One region of the Shewanella sp. SACH genome, then DNA from elsewhere that is predicted to be linked to it. Evidence: predicted binding sites of a transcription regulator. Region 1 holds the regulator's gene; each other region holds the start of a gene.
What was found. Region 1 encodes MetJ, which represses methionine synthesis genes. Its sites were predicted from a motif close to TAGACGTCTAGACGTCTA; they were not measured.
Positions count from the first base shown of each region.

Region 2: the regulator MetJ is predicted to act here: its motif matches at 2,720-2,737, upstream of metH (methionine synthase).
Region 3: the regulator MetJ is predicted to act here: its motif matches at 2,559-2,576, upstream of metK (methionine adenosyltransferase).

Region 1 is NZ_MPDG02000002.1:137,429-141,730, forward strand. Features, by position in the region: gene nrfD (NrfD/PsrC family molybdoenzyme membrane anchor subunit) at 1-886, shown strand, start outside; gene BM607_RS08430 (sulfite exporter TauE/SafE family protein) at 992-1,735, opposite strand; gene metJ (met regulon transcriptional regulator MetJ) at 1,817-2,131, opposite strand; gene metB (cystathionine gamma-synthase) at 2,344-3,507, shown strand; gene BM607_RS08445 (bifunctional aspartate kinase/homoserine dehydrogenase II) at 3,519-4,302, shown strand, end outside.
Region 2 is NZ_MPDG02000003.1:122,903-127,204, reverse strand. Features, by position in the region: gene metH (methionine synthase) at 1-2,493, opposite strand, end outside; gene BM607_RS14755 (histidine phosphatase family protein) at 2,948-3,667, shown strand; cobalamin riboswitch at 3,871-4,037, shown strand; gene BM607_RS14750 (ABC transporter ATP-binding protein) at 4,137-4,302, shown strand, end outside.
Region 3 is NZ_MPDG02000002.1:470,531-474,832, reverse strand. Features, by position in the region: gene epd (erythrose-4-phosphate dehydrogenase) at 1-107, opposite strand, end outside; gene tkt (transketolase) at 224-2,218, opposite strand; gene metK (methionine adenosyltransferase) at 2,619-3,770, shown strand.

The sequences.
Region 1 (4,302 bases):
CGTTTACCTGTTTATGGCGGGGTTATCCGCGGGCAGTTTATTGATTGGCATTGGTTTACGCTGGGCGAATAAGGAGCTCAGCGCCGGAGCCGAAAGCAGTATTCTTAAGGCGGCTGCCATTATTGGGCCTGTGGCAATTAGCTTAGGTCTAGCTTGCCTAGTGTTTGATTTAACCAAACCCTTCCACTTCTGGCTGATCTTAATTCACTATAACTTCCAGTCTGTGATGGCCATTGGGGTGCTGGCGCTGCTGGCGTATTCTCCCTTAGCCTTTGCGTACGCCATTATTGTGCTGCGGGATGACTTACCAAAATGGGGTTTGGGTTTCCTAGCGCCTATCGCTAAGTTACTTATGCCATTTCGAAAGCTGATTGAAGTATTGTTGTTTGTCCTCGCCATTGGCGTAGGGGCTTACACTGGCTTCTTAATTTCGGCGATGAATGCTTACCCTATGCTCAACACTGCGGTACTGCCTGCGCTGTTTTTAGTGTCGGGTTTATCGGCGGGCGCTGCGGCAAACGCGGTACTGGCACTCTTGCTGTTTAAGACTGACAGCCACGATAAAACTTTAGTCAAGATGCACGGTTTAGAGTTGCCTGTGATGGCGATTGAAATTCTGTTCCTGTTCATGTTGTTCTGCGCCTTGTACTTCAAGGGCGGCGCGGCGGCTGCGGCCTTAGCGTCGTTAACCTCTGGGCTATGGGCAAGCGTGTTCTGGATAGGCGTCGTCGGTATAGGTTTTGGTATTCCATTGCTGTTCATGTTGCTACCAGCCGCGACTCGCCATACTAAGGGCGCGATGATCATGGTGGCCTGCGCGAGCTTAACGGGCGTACTCGCTCTAAGACACTTTATTGTGTACGCAGGGCAAAGCTATTTAAGCTGAGTGTAAGCTGGCTTTAGATCTTGATAGATAAAGAAAAGCACTGACAATGTCAGTGCTTTTTTATTGCTTGAATCTTGAGAAGGTTTGCCAATACAAGCAGGACGCTTATTGGGGTAATAACTCGATAACCGACTTCACCGTTAGCACTAAGGCGCTGATACTGCACAGGACTAATGTCGCCATTTTAGTCTTGTCTTTATCGACACTGCCCACCAATCGCCCCGCGACTACATATCCTAAAAGCACTGAAGGCAGCAGCATTAACGACAGCCACAGGTGCTTCAATTCTAATAAGCCAGTGATCGCCAGAATGACCATAGCTATGGTGGAGCTAAAAATGAAGAAGGCCGACAGGGCGGCGCGAAACTGCGAAGCGTCTTTGCCTGACAATAGAATCGCCATCGGCGGGCCACCAATAGCGGCAATATTACCGAAAATCCCCGAGACGACGCCCGCCCCAAAGAGGGTTTTCTTATTCACTGGCAGGCTGAATTTATACAGGCTGAGGATAACCGCGACAGCCACAATGGCGGCAATGGATAACCCGAGTATGGGCTGAGGCGCAAACAGCAACAGACTCGCGCCGATAAAACCACCGGGCACGCGACCTAGGAGTGCATATTGCAAGCCATTGAATTCTAAATGACCACGTTCCCGGAATAAGGTCAGTAGCGAGATGGTAAATCCCATGGCAATAACGGGACCCGGTACGAGCTGCGGATCGACGATATACAGCAAAGGGCTGGCGACAACCGCTAGGCCAAACCCAATCAGGCTCTGGGTTAAGGCGCCAAGAAATACAATCAGCGAGGCCAAGGCAAGAGTCTGTGGATCTATCATAGAAAACATAGGATTCCATATAAACAAAAAGGGATCGTTAACGATCCCTATTGATGAGCACTGTGATGTAACTTTGCCAGCGACAAGTCGCTATTCCATGTCTTCCCACTCGATCCCCATCTCGTCCATCAGCAACTTGGCTTCGGCGGGAATGCTGTCTGGGCTATCTTTTGACAGATCTTCATCGTTAGGCAATGGCTGGCCAGTGTAGGCGTGCAAAAATGCCTCACACAACAGCTCGCTGTTGGTGGCGTGACGCAAATTATTGACCTGACGACGAGTTCGTTCGTCCGTAAGGACCTTAAGCACTTTGAGCGGAATAGACACAGTAATTTTTTTTACTTGTTCATTCTTCTTGCCATGTTCAGCATAGGGGCTGATGTATTCCCCATTCCATTCAGTCATTGACTCACCTGTTATAACGCTAAATTCGGGGCAGATTTTAAACCCTTACAAAGAACAGTCAAATTATTGCTACTATTTCTTTGTGATTGCAAACAGATTTCTTTATGTTCAGACGTCTAAACGTCTTCACGCCTATTGACGATGGCGTTGGGCTTAGGTACATTTAGACGTCCAGACATCTCTATCAGTCTACCGAATTTAGGAGTCCACCCATGGCAGAGCGTCAATTAGCCACACTGGCAGTGCGTCAGGGTATCGAAAGCGATACTCAATATGGTGCAGTTGTGCCACCGATTTATTTGTCGACTAATTACGCCTTCGATGGTCATAAAAATCCCCGCGAATTCGATTACAGTCGTTCAGGCAACCCAACGCGCTGCATTTTAGGCGAAGCATTAGCGCAATTAGAAAAGGGCGCCACTGGCATAGTGACCTGCACTGGCATGGCGGCCATCACTCTAGTGACCACTTTGCTCGGCCCCGATGATCTATTGGTGGTGCCCCACGATTGTTACGGCGGTTCTTACCGTTTATTTACCAACTTGGCAAAGAAAGGTCAGTTTAAGTTGATTGTGGTCGATCAAACCGACAGCCAAGCGTTAGCCGCCGCTATCGGGCAGAATCCTAAGATGGTGTGGCTCGAAACCCCATCGAACCCGCTATTGCGTGTGGTGGATATCGAAGCCATTGCCAAGGCGATCCATGAGGTCGGCGCGCTAGTCGTGGTCGATAACACTTTTTTATCGCCGATATTGCAACAACCCCTATTGTTAGGCGCGGATATCGTTATCCACTCCACCACTAAATACATCAATGGTCACAGCGATGTGGTTGGCGGCGCAGTGGTTGCCAAAGATGCACAAATTGGCGAAAGCTTACATTGGTGGTCGAACACGTTAGGCTTAACGGGATCGGCATTTGATAGTTACTTAACCCTGCGCGGCCTACGTACCTTAGCGGTGCGAATTCGTGAACATCAAACCAATGCCCAGCGCATTGTTGAGGTATTGACGCAAAGCCCTGTGGTGAGCAAAGTTTATTACCCTGGTCTTGCGGATCACCCAGGTCATGCCATTGCTGCCAAGCAACAAAAAGGCTTTGGCGCTATGCTGAGTTTTGAACTCAAGGGCGGCGAGGCCGAAGTGGTGGCCTTTTTAGGTGCACTCAGCTTATTTAGCGTGGCGGAAAGTTTAGGTGGCGTCGAAAGTTTAGTGGCCGTGCCCGCAACTATGACCCACAGAGCCATGGAGCCGCAGGCGCGTTTTGAGGCAGGCATTAAAGACACCCTATTGCGTTTATCGGTGGGTATTGAAGATGCCGCCGATTTAGTTGCAGATATTCAAGCAGGATTAGCCGCCGTTGCGGCTTGTCAGTAGAGGAATAATAGATGGCACGTTGTCACTTACATAAATTTGGTGGCTCCAGTTTAGCGGATGCCGATTGTTATCGTCGAGTCGCCCATATCCTGTTAACCCACGGTCATAGTGATGACCTTGTGGTGGTCTCTGCGGCGGGTAAGAGCACGAATTTCCTGTATAAATTATTAGCGCTGCGCGACGCGGGTCAGTTGTGGCAAGAAGAATTACAAGTGCTGACCAGCTATCAACAGGGGTTGGTAGAGCAGTTATTGTCGAACGAACAAGCCCGCGATCTGCGTGAGCGTTTGGCGACAGATCAGGCGCAACTCATCAGTTTATTGTCCCTCGACGAACGTAACGAATATCAAGTTAACCATGTGGTGAGCTTTGGCGAGCGTTGGTCGGCACGTTTAATGGCGGCGCTGCTGCGCGAATCTGGTGTGGCGGCAAGCCACGTGGATGCCTGTTCAATTTTAGTGGCCGATGAAGCCGCCGTGCCACAAATTCGGGTGCAGGAATCCCGCGCAAAAGTACAAGCGCTGTTGGCCGCCCATCCAAATGAACGACTGGTGATCACTGGCTTTATCTGCGCTAACGAGCGCGGCGATACTTTATTACTTGGTCGTAATGGTTCCGATTTTAGCGCCAGCCTGATTGCTAGTCTCGCCGATATTGAGCGCGTGACCATTTGGACCGATGTAGAAGGGGTGTTCAACGCCGATCCTAATAAAATCAACGATGCTAAATTACTGAAAAGCATGTCACTTGCCGAAGCTGACCGCTTAGCGCGTTTAGGCTCGCCAGTATTGCATT
Region 2 (4,302 bases), on a different contig from region 1:
GTGCACCATCTCGTCCAGACTCGGCGTGATGAGGCCCGACATGCCGATGATATCGATATTGTGTTCTTTCACGGCGTCGAGAATTCGCTCCACCGACACCATCACACCTAAATCGAATACCTCAAAACCGTTACAGGCGAGCACCACGCCGACGATATTTTTGCCGATATCGTGCACGTCGCCTTTTACCGTCACCATCAAAATCTTGCCGTTAGATTGGCCTTCGACCTTTTCCAGCTCGATATAGGGGTTTAAGTAAGCCACGGCTTTTTTCATCACCCGCGCCGATTTCACCACCTGCGGCAGGAACATCTTGCCCGAGCCGAACAAGTCGCCGACCACGTTCATGCCGTCCATCAAGGCGCCTTCAATCACATCCAGTGGACGTTTCGCTTCTTGGCGAGCGGCTTCGGTATCTTCATCGATAAATTCGGTAATGCCTTTGACGAGCGCATGGGATAAGCGTTGGCTCACCGGCCAGCTGCGCCATTCTAAATCTTCTTTTTTGCCGACCTGTGCGCCATCACCGCGAAATTTCTCCGCGATTTCAAGTAACTGCTCGGTATTGCTCGAGCCTTCAACTGGGCAGGGCAAGTTAAGCACCACGTTTTCGACCCGCACTTTAAGCTCAGGATCGATATCGTCGTAAATGGCTAACTGGCCCGCGTTGACAATACCCATGTCCATGCCGACTTTGATGGCGTGGTACAGGAATACCGCGTGAATCGCTTCGCGCACTGGGTTGTTACCGCGGAACGAGAACGACACGTTCGACACGCCGCCCGAAATCATCGCGTGGGGCAGGGTGGCTTTAATCGCTTTAATGGCATCAATAAAATCGACGGCATAGTTGTCGTGTTCATCGATACCGGTGGCGATGGCAAAAATGTTCGGGTCGAAGATGATGTCTTCTGGCGGAAAGCCGACCTTATCAACCAGCACCCGATAAGCGCGGGTACAGATTTCGATTTTACGCGCCTTAGTGTCGGCCTGACCTTGCTCGTCGAACGCCATGATAATGGCCGCCGCGCCGTAGCGTTTCACCAGTGTTGCTTGCTCGATAAACTTGGCTTCGCCTTCTTTGAGGGAAATCGAGTTAACTATTCCTTTGCCTTGAATACATTTGAGACCCGCTTCGATGACTTCCCACTTAGATGAGTCGATCATAATCGGCACGCGGCTGATGTCGGGCTCAGAGGCAATCAAGTTTAAAAACTTGTGCATGATCTCTGCGCCATCGAGCATGCCTTCGTCCATGTTGATGTCGATGATCTGCGCGCCGCTTTCGACCTGCTCGCGGGCGACATCGAGCGCCTGCTCAAACTTACCGTCTTTGATCAGCTTTAAAAACTTGGCTGAACCTGTAACGTTGGTGCGTTCACCCACGTTAACGAACAGGGATTGGGCGTCGATAGTCAGCGGTTCCAAACCGGCTAAGCGGCAGGCGACGGGGATATCGGGTAAAACGCGCGGGTTATGTCTGTCGACCGCTTCGCGAATAACGCGGATATGTTCAGGCGTACTACCACAGCAACCACCGATAATATTGAGCATGCCTTCGCGCGCCCAATCTTCGATCACGTTCGCCATGTTTTCTGGGGTTTCATCATAGCCGCCAAACTCGTTCGGCAGACCCGCGTTCGGATGCGCCGACACATAACATTCGGCTATACGGGATAATTCTTCGACGTACGGGCGCAGCTCTTTTGGTCCGAGCGCACAGTTAAGGCCGATAGATAATGGCTTGATATGGCGCAGGGAATTATAAAAGGCTTCGGTGGTTTGACCGGTAAGGGTACGGCCTGATGCATCGGTAATGGTGCCCGAAATCATGATTGGCAATCTGTCTTTAGAATGCTGACCAAATAAGTCATCGAATACGGATTCAATCGCAAACAGTGCGGCTTTGGCATTTAAGGTATCGAATATGGTCTCGACCATAATGATATCTGCGCCGCCTTCAATCAGCGCCTTAGTGGACTCTCGGTAAGCGCTGACTAACTCATCGAAGCTGACGTTGCGGTAGCCTGGGTCATTCACATCTGGGCTAATCGAACACGTGCGGTTAGTGGGGCCTAACACACCGGCGACGTAGCGTGGAATGCCCGTGGCAGCAAACACTTCATCACAGGCTTCACGGGCGAGGCGCGCGCCGGCTAAGTTAATTTCGGCGGACAGCGACTGCATGTCGTAGTCGGCCATGGCAATAGTAGTAGCATTAAAGGTGTTGGTTTCAATGATGTCGGCACCGGCGTTTAAGTAGTCGGTGTGAATTTGTTTGATGATGTGGGGTTGCGACAACACCAATAAATCGTTGTTGCCTTTGACGTCAGTGTGCCAATCTTTAAAGCGTTCGCCGCGATAATCCTCTTCTTCTAGCTTGTGGTCTTGGATCATAGTGCCCATGGCACCGTCTAAGATTAGAATGCGCTCAGCAAGCTGTTTACGAATGTCTGCCAATATCTGGCCGGCTTTGGTAGAGGGTATCGTCATAAATAATTACCTTAAATACAGCTAAGTTAAGTCCAAGCATCGACCCTTGTTATGCTAAGTGCAGGGTAAAGCGTGTTGTGCAGTCCAGATATTGGCTCTCGTTATCGACCCTAGTGAGTGATCTAAATTAGCTAACTTAGTTAGGCTAAGTGCATTCCATTCTGCTCGGTCGACATGTTGACTACTCGTTTTAGTTATTTATCGTTAGAGTTTAGCTTTGGACATTTAAACGTATAGACGTCCATAATACGCGACTTATGATTGTCAGGGCAAGGTCAAAATTGACTGACGACAATTGAGTCTTATCACCATTTTTCACCCAGTTTAACGGCTCTTTTTTTAGGGCTAGTTGTAGAGCTAGTTGTTGGGCTAGGGCGTAATTGAGTATATAGGACGACGGGTCTAATGTGGGTTTTCAACAAAATTTGCCACGAGTGATAGACATAGGAATACGATGAAACAAGTTCGATTGTTATTGTTACGCCACGGCGAGTGTGAAGGCGGCACCATTTTACGCGGCCGTGTGGATGTGCCTTTAAGCGAAAAGGGCTGGCAGCAAATGTCGGCAGCGGTTGAGGCGCAGGCAAGTACCTGCAGCGCGATTTATAGTTCGACTTCACGCCGCTGCGGCGAATTTGCCCAAGCCTTTGCCGCCGAATTGCATTCGACAGCGGCATTGATATCTGAGTCAAGGCCATTGCAGGCGCAGTTTTTATCGGGTTTACAAGAAATCGACTTTGGCGATTGGGACGGTTGTCGACTCGATGAGCTGTATCAGCAAGAGGGCGAACGCTTAGCGGCCTATTGGCAAAACCCTTGGCAAACACCGCCGCCCAATGGTGAGACTATGGCAAGCTTCGAGTCGCGGGTGAATGGGGCCATTGACCAGATACTCGCCGCCGAGTTTGAACGATTGACAGTTGACTCACAAAACGCCGAGCTGGCTGTGGGAGCGGGCGTGGCTGCGTGTGAACTGGCTGCCAAAGTATGGGTCGTGACCCACGGCGGAGTGATCCGTCACTTAATGGCGCGCGCCCTTGGGGTTGAACGGGTGGTGGGATTTTACAGTCAACTCGATTTACCCGTGGCGGCCGTAGTGAGCATTAATGTGCTGCAAGATGAACACGGCGTTTGTTACTGGCGTTTAGATTGGCCGAGCGGGCGCTGCGAGTGATCCGCGTTGCCCTAAGGTGAAGATTTTTCTTGTCTTACCAGCGTGATTGTCGATTGCCAATTAAGGCAAATATAGGATAATGCTTTTTCCTGACGTCCCCGATGCACACGGCCTTGCAAGGCTGGTGGCAATGTATCGGATGACGTCACAGAAATAGGTGTTGGGAGTTTTGAGTGGTGCGGGGGTGTTCTGTGGCAACTATTGCCTAGACACGCTGCAAAGGCTTGAAATCAATCTCAACATAATAGGGAATCGGGGAGCTGCTCGTCAGTCAGCCCGAACTGTGCCCGCAACTGTGAGTGACTTTTTATATTGTTTTCAATACAAAAAGTGACGAGTCAGGAGACCTGCCTATTTCTGTTATCGCTGCGTGCAGCCTTAGTTCTCGAGCGGGTGACTCGAGGGAGCCGATGACAATGTGCACAACCTTTTTTTATTCAGGTTTGGACTCGCTAGGAGCACCACTTTGGTGAAACTCTCTGCCATCCAAACGAGCCATGCTTTGAATGACAGCGACACTCGCCCATCAGCGAGCCAGACGGTCGCGCTCGATGTCAGCCAGTTAAGCTGGTGTATCGATGGCAAAACCATTCTTTCCAATATTAACTTTGCACTGCCAACGGGGCAGATGTTGG
Region 3 (4,302 bases), 330 kb from region 1:
TCATTAATCGCGACAATCTGCATTTGCTGCCGTTTTCCAGACTCGTACAAAGCACGAAGAATAGAGCGGCCGATACGGCCATAACCATTGATAGCGACTCGGATCATTGAGGTCTCAATTTCCTCTAAATACAAAAACGGCCTGCAAAAGATTGCAGGCCGCATTATACAGATTAACACTTAAAAAGTTTAACCTTTTGTATTGAATCTAATCCCTTGAGCGATTAGCCCAATGATTTTGCAGCATTCAGCACATTTTCAACGGTGAAACCGAAGTGATTCAATAGCACGTTACCCGGCGCTGACTCACCAAAAGTGGTCATGCCAACAACAGTGCCTTCAAAACCGACGTACTTGTACCAGAAATCGGTATGCGCCGCTTCGATAGCCACACGTTTAGTCACAGCACGTGGTAATACCGATTCTTTATACGCTGCATCTTGCTTATCGAACTCAGTTGTCGATGGCATAGAGACCACGCGAACTTGTTTACCTTGTTCGATTAATGCTGCCGCAGAATCCATCGCCAATTGTACTTCGCTACCGGTTGCGATCAGGATCAGTTCTGGTGTACCCGCACAGTCTTGCAGTACATAAGCACCTTTAGCCACGTTGGCTAATTGCTCAGCGGTACGCGCTTGGGCTTTGAGGTTTTGACGGCTGAAAATCAGTGACGTTGGCGCATTGCGACGTTGAATCGCAGCTTTCCAAGAAACCGCTGTTTCTGCCGCATCACATGGGCGCCATACGGCCATATTTGGCGTCATACGCAGGTTAGCTAATTGCTCAACTGGCTGATGCGTTGGACCATCTTCACCTTGACCGATAGAGTCATGGGTATAAACGAAGATGTTTTGAATGCCCATCAGCGCCGACATGCGGACTGCGTTACGGGCGTATTCCATGAACATCATGAAAGTTGCGCCGTAATTGATGAAACCACCATGCAGCGAAGCACCGTTCATAATGCCGCTCATGCCAAATTCACGCACGCCGTAGTAAATATAGTTACCGGCTGGATCGTCTTGAATACCTTTAGAACCTGACCACAATGTCAAGTTAGAACCCGCTAAGTCAGCAGAGCCGCCTAACAGTTCAGGTAACATAGCACCGAAAGCACCGATGGCATTTTGTGAGGCTTTACGGCTCGCAATACCTTCGGCTTTGTCCTGTGATGCTTGCACGAATGCCTGCGCTTTTTCTTCAAAATCAGCAGGTAATTCACCTTTCAGTACACGGCGCTCATATTCAGCAGCCAGTTCTGGGTGAGCTGCGCTATAAGCCGCAAACTTCTCGTTCCATGCCGCTTCACGGGCAGCACCGGCTTCTTTGGCATCCCAACCGGCATAAACGTCAGCAGGGATTTCAAATGGTGCATGTGGCCAGCCAAGGAATTCACGGGCTGCGGCGATTTCCGCATCGCCTAATGGCGCGCCGTGGCAATCGTGGCTGCCAGATTTGTTGGGTGAACCAAAACCAATAATGGTTTTGCAGCAAATCATGGTTGGTTTATCGGTAACCGCTTTCGCCGCTTCGATAGCAGCACGGATTGCCGCGCTATCGTGACCGTCAACACCGGCAATCACATGCCAGCCGTAAGCTTCAAAACGTTTTGGCGTATCATCGGTGAACCAGCCTTCAACATGGCCATCGATAGAAATACCGTTGTCATCCCAAAATGCGACCAGTTTGCCTAGACCTAAAGTACCGGCTAATGAACAGGCTTCGTGGGAAATACCTTCCATCAAACAGCCGTCGCCGACGAAGCAGTAAGTGTAGTGATCAACGATATCGTGACCATCACGGTTAAACTGCGCCGCTAAGGTTTTTTCAGCAATCGCCATACCGACAGCATTGCTGATGCCCGCGCCGAGTGGACCCGTTGTGGTTTCAACACCTGGGGTGTAACCGTATTCTGGGTGACCCGGGGTTTTTGAATGCAATTGACGGAACTGTTTCAGTTCTTCGATGGGTAATTCATAACCTGTCAGGTGAAGTAAAGAGTAGATCAGCATTGAACCGTGACCGTTAGAAAGGACGAAACGGTCTCTATCTACCCATTTAGGATTGGTCGGGTTGTGCTTAAGGAAATCATTCCACAGCACTTCAGCAATATCTGCCATACCCATTGGGGCGCCGGGATGGCCTGAATTTGCTTTTTGAACTGCATCCATACTTAACGCACGGATTGCGTTTGCGAGTACTTTACGGGAAGACATGCTCTCTCCTGCTTGTTTGTGGGGTCTAGCGGGCAATTTGGATGCATATTTTCCCCTACATGCCAGTGTGACGCAAACTAAAATTATCATTCACTCAGCAAAAGATGGCCGAATCGTAAACTCGTAGAAACAAGCTAGTCACTTTACTGGCGTTTACTTGAGTGGGCCTCGCAAGGATCACTTGTAATAGAGAAATAAATTTCTCAAAAACATAGTAAACTTAATACTATGAAATATAAGTAAAATAACCATTTCAAGACTGAGCATAGTCGTTTTCAGGTCACAATCTGAGAGGATTTTTTCTCACTGGGGGTGATCGGCAATCGGATTTAAACTAAAATAGCCGTCTAGATGTAGATGCTTCTACACGTTTGAATGCTAACGACGAGATTTTCCTACTATGGCAAAGCACTTGTTTACTTCTGAGTCGGTCTCAGAAGGTCATCCCGATAAGATTGCAGATCAGATTTCTGATGCTGTGCTAGATGCAATTCTGGCTCAAGATCCAAAAGCACGCGTGGCGTGTGAAACTTATGTCAAAACTGGCATGGTATTAGTCGGTGGCGAAGTCACGACTTCTGCTTGGGTTGATATCGAAGAAATCACCCGTAAAACGGTGCGTGAAATTGGTTATACCCACTCAGATATGGGTTTTGATGCAGACTCGTGCGCGGTATTAAACGCCATTGGTAAGCAATCACCTGATATCAATCAAGGTGTAGACCGTGCTGACCCAGCTGAGCAAGGTGCAGGCGACCAAGGGTTAATGTTTGGCTATGCCAACAATGAAACCGACGTCCTAATGCCAGCGCCTATCACTTATGCCCACGCATTAGTGAAGCGTCAGTCTGAAGTGCGTAAAAACGGCACCCTGCCTTGGTTACGCCCAGATGCGAAAAGCCAAGTCACGTTTGCCTATGATGATGGCAAAATTGTCGGTATTGATGCTGTCGTATTGTCGACTCAGCACAGAGATGACGTTTCACAAGCCGACTTAATTGAAGGCGTGATGGAAACCATCATCAAGCCAGTATTACCGGCTCAATGGCTAAACAAAGACACTAAGTTCTTTATCAACCCAACTGGCCGTTTTGTTATCGGTGGACCAGTAGGCGATTGCGGCTTAACCGGTCGTAAGATCATCGTTGATACCTACGGCGGCATGGCCCGTCATGGTGGTGGCGCATTCTCTGGTAAAGATCCATCAAAAGTTGACCGTAGCGCGGCATACGCTGCCCGTTATGTGGCAAAAAACATAGTGGCAGCAGGTCTTGCTGATCGCTGTGAAATCCAAGTGTCTTACGCTATTGGTGTGGCAGAGCCGACTTCTATCAGCATCGAAACCTTCGGTACGGGTAAAGTGTCTGAAGATTTGCTGATCAAGTTAGTACGTCAACACTTCGAACTGCGTCCATACGGTTTAACGGCCATGCTCGATTTAGCACGTCCAATTTATCAAGCGACTGCCGCTTATGGCCACTTTGGTCGTAACGAATTCCCTTGGGAAGCAACTGACAAAGCTGAAGCACTGCGCGCTGACGCGGGTCTATAATCGGTTTCGATTAAAACCCATTAAGATTGCAAAATATAAAAACCGCTATCCAGCGGTTTTTTTATGCCTGCAATTTGGGTTTCCCAAAGCAAGATAATTGTATCGCCAGTGGTGCAGCATTAATTGTCATTGTTTCCCCTGTGACTTCCGCCCGTTCATTTAAAAAAGTATCCCTATAGGCTCGACGGCGACATCTGCTGTATAGGACATACTAATGTCGCGATCACATGGATGTGAATAAGCGACCATGTCGCCAACGGTCACTGTTGCAACAATACCAATCTCAGCCACCCCTTTAGCAGTGCGTTCAGCTAAAACGCTATTGTTCCAAAGTGTGTTTCGTATTTTGAATGCTTTAATCAAAATCAAAGTCGTGGGGCTTCACCCCACACCCGACCAAGGAGGACTGCTCGTCCTATCCTCCTTGGATGCTCCAAGACGCCCCCAACGGAGTTGAAAGCCCCTTGGGCTCATTGACAAATTTGCTATCGCTTCCGAAGGATGCGTCCCTGCACCTGCGAAAGCTAGTCGG